Linked DNA regions of Idiomarina loihiensis L2TR. Each later gene encodes a partner of the first gene's protein in a complex. Links are inferred from orthologs where the notes say so. Each region holds a gene or a part of one and is shown in the gene's direction. Other genes may lie near its edges.

Region 1 (11,257 bases):
ATGGGCAACTTGCAGCAAGCTGAACAAAGCTACTGGATGTGGTTAAGCGCAGAGGATGTGCTAAAAGAAGTGCTGCAAACTGAGCTGGAAGAGAACGATGGAGTTGCGCACAAAGAGCAAAACTGGGCTCAGCGCAGCGGACCTTTTCCGGTAGAAGGTGGGCAGATTGCCGCGAAAGTCAGGGATTTATACAGTTGCTTTAACCTTAATAGCCTGGTTACCGATGCAGAAGATCCCGGAACTCTGGAAAAGCGCAAACGACAATACAAAGCGCTGCTGGAAGCACTGGAAATTGATAACTATCAGGCCGAAATTTTAACCGACAGTCTGGTAGACTGGCTGGATGAAGACAGTCAGTTGTCGGGCAGTAACGGTGCCGAAGACCCTGATTACGAGAGTCTACCTAAGCCTTATTTGGCCGCAAACAGTCAACTACTTGAGATGAGTGAACTAAGAATGGTGCGTGGATACAGCGCTAAAGTTGTCAATTCTTTAAACTCTGTTGCTTGCGTTATTCCCAATGAGACAGACTTAAAAATTAATATTAATACTCTGGAACAGGATCAGGCTGCGGTTTTAACCGGGGTTACCGAAGGTAAGCTAGCACTTGCTGATGCTATGGCTTTGTTGAATAACCGGCCGCCTCAAGGCTACGAATCCGATGAGGAACTCGCTGAGTTGGCTGAGCTTTCGGGAGTGAGGTCGGAATTAGAAGGTGAGTTGCCGGAACTGACCGTGAGTAGTGAGTATTTTCAGCTGGTTGCGATGATTCAGTGGGGCGAGGTAGAAATGAGAGCGCGCTCGGTATTACATTTAAACGAAGGTCGAGTACAAACCCTGTACCGGGCGATGGGAGATTAGTTTATGCATGAAACACTGATTCTGCGGTTACCGGCTTATGGTACCGAAGAACCCATACCCTGGTTGGTCTGGCATAAAGGGCAGCAAGAGTTAATAGCCAGTGGAGAGCTGAGTTCGGTAGCAGAGCTTGTTCAGTTAAAAGATAAGGCCAACCGTTGCGAAGTCATTGTGGCCTTGCCCGGGCAAGATGTTTCGATGACAAGAGTGACTTTGCCCGCAGGCACAAAAAGGCATCTGCAGCGCATTATTCCTTATGCTCTGGAAGAAGAGCTGGCGACAGACATTGAGCAACTGCACTTTGCCTGGCCGGATCTAAAAAACACAGAATTGCCAGTTGCTGTAGTCGCCAAAGAACGAATGAATTATTGGCTGCAGGTATTAACCGAAGCCGGCATTGATTCTGCTTTCTGGGTACCCGACTGCTTCTTGTTGCCGCATCAGAACGATACCTGGCAGGCCATTGAGCTTGCCGACAGTGTTATTGTCAGAACTGGTGAGTGGCAGGGCTTTACCATAGAAAAAGAGCAGTTTGCTCAGTTAGCACCAGCTTTTGCTGCTGAACAGAACAGTCCAACAGAAATTATTCACTATGGCGCGCTAAACTGGCCGCAATCGCCAGCACCTTTAATCCCTGCTGATATTGAAGTGCCTTTTACTATCGCGGTGCAAAGTATCGCGACAGGAAATCGTATTAACTTAAGGCAGGGGGCTTATCGCTCACAACGGGCAAAACGTTCAGTTGATTTACCCTGGAAGGGGCTGGCTACTGCTGCGAGTGTACTCTTTGTTTTGGCCGTGTTGTTAAACGGCGTACGCTATTGGCAACTGGAGTCTCAGCGGGGCGCTTTAAAAGCTCAGGCTGAGCAACTTTATCGTGATGCCTTTCCGGGTCAGACTCGTATTGTGAATTTAAAAGTACAGTTGCAACGACAATTGGAAAGCCTTGGACTAGGCAGTGCGGATGAAGCTTCAGTGCTTGCGGTTTTGCAGCAACTGGCTCCGGCGTTTAAGTCGCAGCCTGAACTGCAGCTTGAGTTACTGCGCTTTCAGAACAACGAGTTGCGCTTACAGGCAACTGCCAGTAGCTTTTCTCAATTTGAGGCTTTCCAACAGGCGGCGAAAGCCGAAGGGCTAACTGTTGAAGCGGGTTCAATGAGTAACCGTGGTGAACAAGTTTCGGGTTCTTTAACCGTGCAGCTTGATGGTCAGGGAGCGCAGTCATGAACAGAATTACTCGTCAGTTAATGCCTTATCTGGACTTAGGCAAGCAACGCTGGCAACAGTTTAACCAGCGCGAGCAGAGCTTGTTAGCTGTTTTGGCAGGAGTACTGTTTATTGCTTTTCTGTACTTTGTCATTTGGCAGCCCAGCTCCCAGGCAGTAGCCAATGCAGAGCGTCAGCTTGCAGCTCAACAGCAGCAATACCAATGGGTTCAGCAGGCAATAGCGCGCTATAAAAAACTGGAAGAGAGCAGCTCTGAACAACAAAGTGCATCAGGCTCTGTCAGTCAACGTATCAACCGTGCTGCAGCTGCGCAGGATATTCAAATCGCGCGTTTGCAGCCTCAGGGGCAGGAGTATCTGTTAAGTGTTGATGAGGTGGCTTTTTCTGATTTATTAAGCTTTTTAGCCGAACTGGAGCAACGCCAGGGGTTATCACTAAAAGCTGTTGATATTGCGAAATTAAATACGCCCGGACAGGTGCGTTTACGTAAACTATTAGTAAGTGAGGCTTCATGAACTTAAAACGCTGGATACCCTGGTTAGTGGTCGTGTATCTGGTTGCCATGCTGGTGATGTTACCGGCAAGGGTTATTTACTGGTTTCCTTTACCGGATAACATCAGGCTCTCTCAGGTCAGCGGAAGCTTATGGAATGGCGTTGCCGGGCAGGTCGCAGTTGACGATATCGTACTGAATAATCTTAGCTGGAACTGGCAGGTGTCTTCTGTATTTCTGGGAGAGTTGGTCATGGATGTTAACTTGCCTGCCAAAAGTAACCCGTTTGCGCTGAATGGACGCTTACTGGCAGGGTCCACCAAAGTTGGAGCCAAAAATATAACAGCCAGTGGTGATGTTAATGCTCTGCTGCAGTTGGCAAACACCCGCTTGCCTTTAAAAACCGGAGGTAACTGGCGTTTGTCCTTAGACAGTTTTGTCGTTACTGCGCCCGGCCCGGTACGTTGGTGCGACGAGTTGAAAGGTCAGGCCCGGGGCGAGCAGATTCGGGTGTTGGTTAATAATCAATGGCAGTCGCTGGGAGATTTTCCGGTAGAACTTAGCTGTAACGACGATAACTCGGTGGGCTTAGCCATGAATGGTAATAACAGTTTAGGGTTAGACTTTCAGGGCAGCATTAACAGCCAGAGTTTCAATGCTGAAGGCACAGTGAAGCCGAATCTGGAAACACCTGAAGGGCTGGCTAAAATGATGGAATACATGGGAACGCCGGATTCGCGCGGACGTTACTCATTTCGCTTGTGATCCCACTTGCGGGCATAAACGTTTATGATTACTGTAATAATAAGTCACTAATTAAAGTCTCTGCGGAATAAGGAATAATTTGTATGGATAACATCGTCCAGTGGATTAATGATAATCAGGACATGCTGATAGGTTTCTCGATTAAATTTGTCATCGCTATTGCGATACTAATTGTCGGTAAAATCGTCGCTAACACCGTGACAGGTGTAATGACCAAAGGCATGAAAAAGCGTCAGGTCGACGGTGCTGTTATCAGCTTTGTCGGTGCAATTTTAAAAACGGTGATATTCATTGCCGCTATCATGATGGCACTGTCGCATGTGGGCGTTGAAACTACTTCCTTCATTGCCATACTAGGTGCCGCAGGTCTGGCAATTGGTCTGGCGTTGCAGGGCTCCCTGTCTAATATCGCATCGGGCGTTCTGCTTATTATGTTCCGTCCAATTCGTGCGGGTGAATATGTTGATGCTGGTGGTGTTTCAGGAACCGTTGAGCAAATTAATATCTTTCAGACCATTATGAAAACCCCTGACCGTAAGGTGGTTTTTGTGCCTAACTCTGAAATTATCGGTGGCCCTATTGTTAACTATAACCGAGAAGAATTGCGCCGTATCGACCTGGTTATTGGTGTAAGTTACAGTGCGAATCTACAGCAGACGAAGAAAGCACTGATGGATGTGATTACCAGCGATGAGCGGGTATTAAAAGATCCTGAACCTGTTGTTACGGTGACCAACCTTGGCGATTCGTCGGTCGACTTTAATGTTCGCCCGTGGACGAAAAATGAGGACTACTGGCCGACCCGCTGGGATTTACTAGAGCGAATTAAAGACCGTCTGGATGAGGAGGGCATTGGTATTCCCTTTCCCCAAATGGACGTTCACCTGAAAAAAGACGACTAACGTATTGTTGTTCTGACAAAAGGCCACTTCAACAGTGGCCTTTTTTGTGGGTGCTCAAGCGAGTGCCTGAGAGATATCGGCAATAATATCTTCCGCATTTTCAATGCCAACACATAAACGAATAGCTTCTGGTTTTACGCCAACCGCGGCCTGTTCGCCAGCAGACAACTGCCGGTGAGTTGTGGAGGCCGGGTGGCAGGCCAGTGACTTTGCGTCACCAATGTTGACCAGGCGTTTAAACAGTTTCAGCTTATCGTAAAACTCAACGCCAGCATCGTAGCCGCCTTTAACGCCAAAAGTTAACAGCGACGCAGGAACCCCATTTTTAATATACTTTTTCGCTCGCTCGTAGTTAGTGTGCTCTGGCAGCGCTGCAAAGTTTACCCAGTCTACGCTTGGGTGCGACTGTAAGTATTCAGCCACTTTCAGCGCGTTTTCGCAGTGGCGCTCAATACGCAAAGGTAAAGTCTCCAAACCCTGCAGTAACAGGAAGGCGTTAAAGGGTGACAAGCAAGCACCGGTATTACGCAAAGCGACAGTACGAACGCGGGCTATGAAAGCCGCCGGACCAAAAGCGTCGGTATAGACTACGCCGTGATAAGCTGGCTCCGGTGAGCTAAACTGAGGAAAGCGTTGTTTTTGTTTAACCCAGTCAAACCCTCCGCTATCGACTATTAATCCGCCAACTGAATTGCCATGACCCCCAATGTATTTGGTTAGTGAATGCACCACAATGTCAGCGCCAAAATCAATGGGTTTGCAAAGTATCGGTGTAGCAACCGTGTTGTCCACGACCAGTGGAACTCCATGCTGGTGAGCGACCTCAGCATAGCCTTCTAAATCGGCGATGTTTCCCGCCGGGTTGCCAATACTTTCACAGAATACGGCTTTAGTTTTACCGTCTATAAGTTTGCCTATGTCTTCCGCTTTATCCGATTCGGCAAAACGGACTTCAATGCCAAATGAAGGCAACATATGCTGGAATAGTGTGTAGGTTCCGCCGTAGAGTTGTGGTGTCGTCACTATGTTATCGCCCTGACGGGCAAGCGTAATTAATGCGTACTCAATGGCTGCCATGCCTGAGGCTACGGCAAGTGCGGCGACACCATGTTCAAGTTCTGCGACACGTTTTTCCAGAACATCGTTGGTCGGGTTCATAATGCGGGTATAAATATTCCCTTCAACTGCCAGGTCAAACAGGTCAGCGCCATGCTGTGCGTTATCAAACTCGTAGGAAACGGTTTGGTAAATGGGAGTAGCTACTGACTTAGTCGTTGGGTCAGTTTCATAGCCGTGGTGGATGGCCAATGTTTCGTCTTTCATACGGACTCCAGTTCAGATTCAGTTAAAAAATGCGTTAAAGCCGATTGGTACTGTTCAACATTCTTGATAAACCCGTCGTGGCCGAACGGCGTTTCAATAGTGACCCGGCCAAATGGGTTGGGAAGTAAGCTTTCCAGTTCATTCACCAGGCTGGGCGGGGCAATAGCGTCGTTGTTAAAGTCGACTAGCTGCACTTTTGCCTGCACGCGGGTTGGATTAATACTGTAATCATTGAGTATTGGCGTAAGGTGCGTAAATAAGCTGCGGCAGCCATTGCCGTTTTGCTTCAAGAGTTTTTCGCCCTGATACAGTAAGTATTCAAAGGCATCGTCCGCATGATTAAAACGTTGTTCGAATTCTTCCGCGGTGCGATAACTCAGCATGGCCAGCGCCCGCGCCAGAATAATGCCTGACTGTTTATCATCGCATCGTTGAATGAGCGCTTGCTGAAAGTAGCGCAGTAACGCTGAATGTACTGACGGCTTATGAGCGGCGCCAATAGCACTTAAACGTGGCAACTCAGTTGGGTGGTCAGCGGCATACTGAAGTCCCAGAACGCCACCGAAAGACCCCCCGATCCATGCCTGTAAGTTGTCGGTTTCCTGTTTAAGTGCGTGTCGTATGGCTTCACTGTGTTGCTGCACCGTTAAAGGCACCGACGGACACTCTGATCCTCCTATGCCGCCGGGGTAATCGAAGCTGATGACTTGCACATCAGTCAGCTCTGAAAAGAGCGGATGCAGCGACTGCCACCAGCCACTTTCATCAGCTTTCCAGATTTGGCCACTGGCACTGATCCCGCCCTGAACAACAACGACCGGTTTATCAGGATCGCCATAGCGATAACCTTTAAGACGTGCGAACGGAGTGTTTGCATAAAAACTGCGGGCAACTGGCTGAACCATAGTTAACCTCAATATTCTGAGTGAGGTTTTGACTGTAATAAATAGATATCAGGACGTCAAGACATTTAGACGTCCAAATTGGCTGGGCGTATTTGAGTGCGAGCGGAATATGGTATGATTTATCTTTCATTTCAAAATAAGAGTGATGCCCATGGTGTATTCGGTCAGACAGTTAAATACTGAGATTCGACAACTGTTAGAGCAAGGCTTTGGTCAAATAAGCCTGGTTGGAGAAATCTCAAATTTTGCAGCGCCGGGTTCAGGACACTGGTATTTCACTTTAAAAGACGAGCGGGCTCAGGTTCGCTGCGCTATGTTCCGCAATGCGAATCAGCGTGCAAAGGTTCGGCCGCAAAATGGTATGCAGGTACTGGTAAGAGCCAAAGTCACGGTTTATGAACCGCGGGGCGACTACCAACTGATTATTGAGCAGGTTGAAGACGCTGGTCAGGGGCTTTTACAGCAGCGTTATGAACAGCTAAAAGAGAAATTGTCAGCCGAAGGGTTATTTGCGGCAGAACGCAAGCGCTTACTACCCGACCATATTCGCAAAGTCGGCGTGCTGACCTCACCCACCGGCGCTGCTATCAAAGACATTCTGGCGGTGATGAAACGCCGCGACCCCGGCGTCGAAGTGATTATTTATCCGAGCGCGGTACAGGGAGAGGCAGCGGTTCCGCAGTTGCAGGCTATGCTAAAAACGGCATTTGAACGTAATGAAGTGGATGTACTGTTAGTCAGCCGTGGCGGTGGCTCTCTGGAAGACTTGTGGTGTTTTAACGATGAGACTTTTGCGCGTCTTTTGGCAACCGCGCCCATGCCAACCATTAGCGCTGTAGGTCATGAGATTGATTTCACTATTGCCGACTTTGTTGCCGATGTCCGCGCTCCTACACCTTCCGCAGCCGCTGAGTTAGTTACCAGAGATCAACAACAACAACAGCAAAAAGCGCAGGCACTGCAACAGCGCTTAGGGCTGGCGCAGCAAAGATTGCTGCAGCGTTTACAGCAACGTTGGCAATTTTTACAAACCCGGCTGCAACAGCAGCACCCGCAACGACAATTGCAACAACAGTCGCAATTAGCCGATGAACTGCAAGCCCGAGCTAACCGGGCTTTGCAGAACCGGCTGGCGCGGCAGAAGCAGCAAGTGTCATATTTACATGGGCGCCTGCAGGCAATGCATCCGCAAAAAGAGTTACAGCGTTTGCAGCAAAAACTTCAGACGCAGCAGCAACGATTACCGCAGGTTATGCAACGAGTTTTAAAAGACAAGCGAACTCAGCAGCAACAGTTGATGCAGGCTCTGAACCTTGTCAGTCCTTTGAATACTCTGGAAAGGGGCTACGCTATTGTCCGTACAGAAAAGGGTGATGTGGTTCGTAGCGAGAAGCAAGTGACTGTGGGTGAATCAATAGAAGTTCGTCTGGCTGACGGTAATATTACCGCTAAACGGCAATGATTCTGCGGCTATTGTCATATTCCTGACATTCGCGCTTTGTTATACTGACTAGGTTATTCACAAAGGAGTCGTGGTATGAAACTCAAAGCACTGGCAGCCGGTATTGGACTGGCGTTGGCATCTACAATGGTGCAGGCAGAAGAACAGAAACCCAATATTATTTATATTATTGGTGACGGTATGGGATTTGAATATATTAGCGCGTACCGTTATGCCATGTCTGATTTAGACAGCAAAACGATTGCTGAAACTGAGTTTGATGCCATGCTGAAAGGCGCCGCAACAACCTATCCTGATGATAATACCTGGGTTACTGACTCAGCTGCGGGTGCAACCGCTCTGGCTACAGGCGTTAAAAGTTACAATGGCGCTATTGCGGTCGATTCAGATAAATATCCGCTGCAGAGTATCATGGAACTGGCTCGTGAAAATGGCTGGTCAACGGGTTCGGTATCGACATCACAAGTTAATCATGCAACACCGGCATCGTTTTTCACTCATCACCCGTCGCGCTACGAATATAATCAAATAGCCGACAAAATTGCGACTCAGGTGGTTGAAGGTAAGCCGTCTTTTGACGTCATGCTAGGTGGCGGACAAAGCTATTTTAACCGTGACGACAAAAACTGGCTGGATGTATTGCCAGAGCATGGCATGCAGGTAGTAACCGATATGCAAAAGCTAAACTCGGTTGACTCTACGCCTGTAATGGGGCTTTTTGCAGAAAAAGGTCTGCCGTTTGCTATTGATGGCGATGTTGATGCGTTGGCCAATATGACACGTACCGCTTTGCGCTTATTGGATAAAAAGCAGCAGCCGTTTGCTTTAATGATTGAAGGCAGCGAAATTGACTGGTGTGGTCATGCTAACGACATTGCTTGTGCCGTACACGAAATGGACGGGCTAAACCGCGCCTTGAAAGTGGTGAGTGAATACCGCGAAAACAACCCCAATACCTTAATTGTTATGACGGCTGATCACTCAACTGGCGGTCTGACACTAGGGCGTGACGGCGAGTATGCCTGGCATTCTGACCGTGTTATGAAAATTAAAAGCTCTATTGCGTCCATGAGTAAGGAAATGCTGACCATGGATACGGATAGCTGGGCGGAGTATGTAGCTGACAAAGTTAACTTTGAGCTGACTCAGGAGTATCTTGATGAACTTGCTATTGCTGCTGAAAAAGAAGGTGAAGAGCAGCAGGAGGCTCTGCATCAGGCATTGGTCTATATAACGGGCGATATTACCGGCACTGGCTGGACAACCAGCGGACACACCGGCGTTGATGTTCCTGTCTTCGCCGACGGCCCGTATAGCGAGAACTTCGGTGGCTATATGGACAATACTGATATTGGCAAGCAGCTAATAAAAGTCGTTAAATAATCCCTCTTTGTAAGTTCCCTCCGACAGTCGCGTTTTATAACGCGACTGTCATATTACTGTCATAAAAATACAGTCCGAGTACGCTAGGCTAGTGGCATGATGTATCTGTTGCCATGTCTACGCTATGAAATTTTTTAATAAAGAACTAAGCTGGCTTTCCTTTAACGAACGAGTGTTGCAAGAAGCTGCTGACAGCACGGTTCCGGCAATTGAACGAATTCGCTTTCTCGGAATTTTTTCCAGTAATATGGATGAGTTTTTTCAGGTGCGCGTGGCTGACGTAAAGCGCCGTATTTTCTTTAGCCAGGGGACAGAAGAGCGTGAACAATATGAGCAGTTGATGGCACAGTTGCAAAAAAAAGTTGTGTTGCTGCAAAAACGCTTTGATGAAGTACTGGAAGAAGTCTTAGAAACCTTAAGAAAAAATGGTATTTCACTACTAAGCATTGACCAGCTGAACGAGGAAGAAAAGCAAAGGCTGAAGCGTTTTTTCACGGAAAAAGTACAGCGTTTTATTGTGCCTATATGGGTTAATGGTAAAGGGAACCTTTCTAATATTATCCGCGAAGATGAAACCTATCTTTGTGTTGAAATTATTAACGCTGACGGCAAACAGTATGCGCTGCTGGAAGTGCCATCTGATCAAATGGATCGCTTTATTAAGTTGCCTGCTAAGGGGCGCAGTAAAAAGCACAAGCTTTTGTTTTTAGATGACATTCTGCAACTGAATTTAGAAGTACTGTTTAAGGGAATTATTCCGTTTAAGCAGCTGCGGGCTTTTTCATTTAAGACCACCAGAGACGCCGAATACCGTCCTTCAGATGATATTGAACAAAGCTTGCTTGAACGTATGGAAGAAGGCTTAAAGCAAAGAGTAAAGGCTGATCCTGTGCGTTTGGTCTATGATCGCGCAATGCCTGAAGATATGCTCTCTTTTTTGAGTGAAAAGCTGCAGTTAACCCAGTTTGATTCCTTTGTCGCTGGCGGCCGTTATCGTAACACACGAGATTTCGTTAAATTTCCGCATTTGGGCAAAAAATCACTGACGCACAAAGCTCTGCCTGCACTGTTTCATCCAAAATTTTCGCATTTTGATAATGTGTTTGATGCCATTCAGAAAAGCGATATTGCCTTGTATTACCCGTATCATAGGTTTTCGCATTTTACGGAGTTTGTCCGGCAGGCCGCTTACGATCCTAAAGTTACCCGAATCTCAATGTGTATTTATCGTGTGGCGCCTAACTCTCGGGTGGTTCGCTCGTTGATGGACGCGGTACAAAACGGTAAGCATGTGACTGTTATGGTTGAGCTTCAGGCTCGGTTCGATGAAGAAGCAAACATTGAATGGGCTAAAGAATTAACCGACTCAGGTGTTCGTGTCAGTTTTGGCATTCACGGGCTTAAAGTGCACTCAAAGCTGGTGCTAGTTCATCGCAGTGAGGGTAGCCTCGACCGACGGTACGCGGTAATTGGAACCGGTAACTTTCATGAGGGAACGGCACAAATTTATACTGACTTTAGTTTATTTACCTGTCAGCCGGATGTTTGTACCGATGTTGAATCGGTATTTCATTACCTTGAGCAACCTTACCGGGCACATAAGTTTCGTCATTTAATGGTGGCGCCGGTCAACATGCGCCAGAGAATAAATGATCTTATCGAGTTCGAGATAGACCAGGCCAAAGCCGGTAAACCTGCCGAATTGTTTTTTAAAGTGAATAACTTAGAAGACGAAAGCCTGATTGTGCAACTTTATAGAGCGTCGCGCGCCGGTGTTAAAATTAGAGGCATAGTGCGAGGCATGTGTTCTTTGCGCCCTGGAATCGAAAATCTCAGCGAGAACATTGAAATTCGTAGTATTGTTGACCGCTATCTGGAGCATGCCCGGGTGTACGTTTTTGAGCACGCCGGCAAGAAAGAAGTCTTTATTGCTTCGGCC
Region 2 (4,849 bases), 120 kb from region 1 along the record:
CTGCCTCTTTTTGGTCATCCGCGCTGTCGGACTCCTGACCGCCCCGCTCGGTTTGCTGACCACCGGCAAAGTCGGACTCACCTTCCTGAAATTCCAGCATCTGCTGCGTCATTTCTACGGTCTGCTGCTGGATAGTTTCAATGGGCGTTGGCTCTGGCCGCCCGGGACGGAACTCCTGAGCGATAACACTGGTACCCTTAGGAATGTCTTTCACTTCAATTTTATTTTGCACACCTAAAGCGTACTTCATTGAACCGGCTATTTGCTTAAACTTCAGCACGTCCATTTCGGAGAAAGCCAATAACAGCACGAAGAAGCACATGAGCAAGGTCATGAGATCGGCAAAGGTTGCCATCCACATAGGCAATCCCGGGGGCGGGCAATTGCAGTCCTCTTGTTCTTCGTCTCTGACTTTCTCTGAGGCCATAACTACTCGTCCTCATCCTCGTTACCAATACGCTTAGATTCAGCTAAGTAATTACGTAAAATACCTTCAATGACACGAGGGTTCTGACCGTCCTGAATACCTAAAATGGCGTCCAGTATCAGTTGCCGGTTCAGCTTTTCCTGTTCGGCCCGTAGCAATAACTTATTCGCGATAGGAATGGCAATAACGTTGGCTAAAAAGGCACCATAAAGGGTGGTTAACAAAGCAACGGCCATGGCTGGGCCTATCGCTTTGGGGTCATCCATATTAGACAGCATCGCAACCAGACCAATCAGGGTACCAATCATACCCATAGCCGGTGATACATCGCTCAGTATTTTGAATACCCGGGCGCCCTCTTCATGGCGGGCAAAGCTCATTTTTATATCTTTCGACAAGGTTTGGCGGACAACTTCGGCATCGTGACCGTCAACCAGCATGTCTACGCCTTTACGAAAGAATTTGTTCGGAATTTCCGCTTCTTCAAGCGCCAGAAAGCCACCTTTACGCGCCGAGTCAGCCATCTCAACAGCCGTATCGATAAGCTCTTGTGGATGTTCAATTTTAAAGAAAAACGCCTTAACGACCACTTTCCCCGTGCCCAGAAACTGGCCCAGAGAAAAGTTCGCTAAGGTTATAAATAATGAACCGCCGAAGACGATAAAGAACGATTGGGTATCTAAAAACAGGGTTATGTCCCCACCCAGAACCATAGCAACGACGACAAAGCCGATGGCCCCTATAATTCCTAAGAGCGTTGCTATATCCACTCAGCCTTCCTCCCCGATTTGAGTTTTCATTTATGCTGTTGTGCTCATTCTTAAACAATCGCGTCGCGCTTACAAGCGACATCTGTTCATCTTACACAGGAATAATGAGATCATCGGCTGACATTCAGGATTCTTTATCGGATAATTAACTTTCATTCTATTAGCAATGCGGCTCATAACAGATTTTAAGGCAGACTTAGCTATGGCAGACGAACAGAAACAGCAATCTTTCGAACAGGCTCTGGAGCAGCTAGAGCAACTGGTTAATGAACTGGAACAAGGCGACTTACCGCTTGAGCAATCGCTGAAAAAATTCGAACAAGCCATTGCCTTGTCACGTTCCAGCCAGCAACAATTGCAGCAGGCTGAGCAAAAAGTGACAACTTTGTTGGCTGAACAGCAATCTGGAAATGATGAAAGCAATGGAGAACTGATGTGACGATTAACTCGTTAACAGCAGCAACACGAGAACAAGTCGATTCATTCTTAAAGCAAGCGCTCGCGCAGTTAACCCTGAACCCGCGTCTGAACCAGGCCATGCAGCACGGAGTGTTAATGGGCGGAAAACGTATTCGCCCCTATCTGCTGGTGACCGTTGCCGATATTTGTGGCGCCAATAAGAATGACGCTCTGCAAGCCGCTGCCGCTGTTGAGTTGATACATGCTTATTCTTTAATTCATGACGACTTGCCAGCAATGGATGATGACGATTTACGCCGTGGTCAGCCGACTTGCCACATTGCTTACGACGAGGCGACAGCGATTTTAGCCGGAGATGCGCTACAGACACTGGCTTTCGAAGTCTTAACCGAAAACCGTATGGAACAATTACCCAGTGAACGACAGCTGCAATTAGTTCAGGTACTGGCTAAAGCCAGCGGTGCCCGCGGCATGTGTGCAGGTCAGGCAATAGACTTACAGGCAACAGCTAAAATCGTCACTGAAGACGCACTAGAGCAAATGCATTTAAGTAAAACCGGCGCGTTGATAACCGCCGCCGCCACTATGGGTGTATTGTGTGGTAATGACAATGCGCAACAATGGCGGGAAAAGTTTGAGCAGTTCGCTCATTATCTGGGGCTGGCATTTCAAGTACAGGATGATATCCTCGACGTAACAGGTAATACTGAAGCTCTGGGCAAACCTCAGGGGTCAGATACCGCGTCTGAAAAATCAACTTACGTGCGTTTGCTCGGTATTGAAGGTGCTCAGCAACGCCTGCAAAACTTACACCATAAAGCACTACAGTCGTTAAGCGATATCCCTTACAATACAGACAGACTTGAACAATTTTCCGACTTGCTGTTAAAGCGGGACCACTAACTGAATGACTCAACAATATCCGTTACTTGATAAAATTAACTCCCCCGCTGACCTGCGCCGTTTACCGCGGACGCAATTGCCGGAACTGTGCGCAGAAATTAGACAGTTTTTATTAACCTCAGTGAGCCAAAGCAGCGGCCACCTCGCGTCAGGTTTAGGCACCGTAGAGCTTACGGTTGCCCTGCATTATGTGTATCACACACCAGAAGATAAGCTGGTTTGGGACGTTGGCCATCAGGCTTACCCACATAAAATTCTGACCGGGCGTAAACAACGGTTGCACTCTATTCGTCAAAAAGACGGGCTTCACCCTTTTCCCTGGCGCGAAGAGAGTGAATACGATGTGCTCTCAGTCGGGCATTCAAGTACGTCTATATCAGCAGCGTTAGGCATGGCGGTAGCAGCGCAAAGGCAAAGTCTACGACAAAAAGTCGTCTCTATTATCGGCGACGGTGCAATGACCGCCGGTATGGCATTTGAAGCCATGAATCATGCTGGTGATATAAAACCAGATATGTTGGTGGTGCTGAACGACAATGACATGTCTATTTCAGAAAACGTTGGTGCTCTGAACCATCATTTCGCCCGCCTTTTATCTGGTCGTTTTTATACCTCGCTGCGGGAAGGCAGCAAAAAATTACTCAGCCCGCTGCCTCATATTCGTCATTTTGCCAGCCGTGCCGAAGAGCACATGAAGGGCATGATGGCACCGGGCACTATTTTTGAAGAGCTGGGATTCAATTACATAGGCCCGATAGACGGCCATGATGTTGATACTCTGGTTGATACGTTATCGAACATGCGCAGTTTAGGCGGTCCGCAGTTGCTGCACATTGTGACGCAAAAAGGCAAAGGTTACCGACCTGCAGAGAGAGATCCTATTGGTTACCATGGCGTGCCAAAGTTTGATCCCAAAGAGTCCAGCCTGCCTGAGAAAGCACCGGGTATTCCCAGCTATTCTGAAATTTTTGGCCAATGGCTGTGCGATACCGCAAGTAATGACAAGTCGCTAATGGCAATAACACCGGCGATGCGTGAAGGTTCCGGTATGGTGACGTTTTCACAGCAATATCCACAACAGTACTTTGACGTGGCTATAGCTGAACAGCACAGTGTGACTTACGCAGCGGGCCTGGCTATTTCAGGACTGAAACCGGTTGTCGCCATTTACTCCACCTTTTTACAGCGCGGTTATGATCAGCTCATTCACGATGTCGCTCTGCAAAACCTTGATGTGCTCTTCGCCATTGACCGTGCCGGTATTGTCGGTGCCGATGGCCCCACTCACCAGGGCGCATTTGACTTAAGTTACCTTCGTTGCATACCTAATATGGTGGTAATGGCTCCCAGTAATGAACAAGAGTGTCTGGACATGCTAACCACCGGGTATCAGTACAAAGGTCCGGCAGCAGTTCGTTATCCCCGTGGAGCCGGTGTTGGTCTGGAGCTTCGTAAGGGTAAAGTTATTGATATAGGAAAAGCTCAAACCCTTACTGAGGGGCAGAATATTGCTTTCCTTAATTTTGGTACCCTGCTGCCGGAAGTGGAAGCAGCGGCAGCCAAATTTAATGCCACCGTTGTCGATATGCGTTTCATAAAACCTCTGGACACAGCTTGTCTGGACCAGTTAATGACAACCCATTCAGTGCTGGTAACTGTAGAGGAAAATGTCATAGCAGGCGGCGCAGGCGGTGCCGTGAGCGAATACGTAGCCCAACACAAAGCAAGCCCGCAAGTGTTAACAATAGGCTTACCGGACGAGTTTATTAAACATGGTTCGCAAGGTGAAGTTCGTGCCGAACTGGGTCTGGATGCCGCAGGTATTGAGCGGCAGGTGAATGACTTTATAAAAAAAAGCTGAAGTATATGGCAAGGTCAGGTTTGCTTTAGCCCAGCAGACCTGACAACCACCAACCTAAATGCAGTAATACTGCCGAGAAAATACCCGCCAGCACGTCATCCATCATAATACCGTTACCGCCACTTAGCTTTTTATCTGCCCAGCCAATTGGACCTGGTTTCCAGATATCAAAAATGCGGAACAACACAAACGCCGCCAGCAACCAAAATGGCTCTACAGGCAGTGCGAACATGGCAACGGCATAGCCAACTATTTCATCCCAGACAATTGAAGGGTGGTCGTGTTCCCCCATTGCCTTAGCGGTATACTGGCATATCCAAATACCGGCCAGCGTCATTACCACCAGAGCCAGCAAATATTCCCACCAGTTAAGTGGAGCTAATAAAAAAACGGCCGGAATACCAATAAGTGTTCCAAAGGTACCCGGCGCTTTAGGAGCAAGACCGGAGCCAAAACCCAACGCAAGCC

The links.
Region 2: the proteins of xseA (region 1) and IL_RS10970 are in contact, whole or in part, in a cryo-EM structure (PDB 8TXR), measured with the Escherichia coli proteins. The link is inferred for Idiomarina loihiensis L2TR from one-to-one orthologs.

Annotation. Positions count from the first base shown.
Region 1 is NC_006512.1:2,151,978-2,163,234, reverse strand. Bases 5,885-8,779 are described here. They hold xseA (exodeoxyribonuclease VII large subunit), read left to right. Parts: upstream 5,885-6,624; coding sequence 6,625-7,935; downstream 7,936-8,779. Other genes in these bases: IL_RS10335 (alkaline phosphatase), read left to right, coding at 8,011-8,779; IL_RS10345 (alpha/beta fold hydrolase), read right to left, coding at 5,885-6,473. Outside these bases: type II secretion system minor pseudopilin GspK, read left to right, coding at 1-861; type II secretion system protein GspL, read left to right, coding at 865-2,085; IL_RS10365 (type II secretion system protein M), read left to right, coding at 2,082-2,600; IL_RS10360 (type II secretion system protein N), read left to right, coding at 2,597-3,343; IL_RS10355 (mechanosensitive ion channel domain-containing protein), read left to right, coding at 3,427-4,245; IL_RS10350 (O-acetylhomoserine aminocarboxypropyltransferase/cysteine synthase family protein), read right to left, coding at 4,300-5,568; more of IL_RS10345, read right to left, coding at 5,565-5,884; more of IL_RS10335, read left to right, coding at 8,780-9,318; ppk1 (polyphosphate kinase 1), read left to right, coding at 9,443-11,257. UniProt on the Escherichia coli protein: Bidirectionally degrades single-stranded DNA into large acid-insoluble oligonucleotides, which are then degraded further into small acid-soluble oligonucleotides.
Region 2 is NC_006512.1:2,273,275-2,278,123, forward strand. Bases 332-3,017 are described here. They hold IL_RS10970 (exodeoxyribonuclease VII small subunit), read left to right. Parts: upstream 332-1,399; coding sequence 1,400-1,636; downstream 1,637-3,017. Other genes in these bases: IL_RS10960 (flagellar motor protein MotB), read right to left, coding at 332-427; pomA (flagellar motor protein PomA), read right to left, coding at 430-1,197; IL_RS10975 (polyprenyl synthetase family protein), read left to right, coding at 1,633-2,520; dxs (1-deoxy-D-xylulose-5-phosphate synthase), read left to right, coding at 2,525-3,017. In the rest of the region: more of IL_RS10960, read right to left, coding at 1-331; more of dxs, read left to right, coding at 3,018-4,381; IL_RS10985 (phosphatidylglycerophosphatase A family protein), read right to left, coding at 4,407-4,849. UniProt on the Escherichia coli protein: Bidirectionally degrades single-stranded DNA into large acid-insoluble oligonucleotides, which are then degraded further into small acid-soluble oligonucleotides.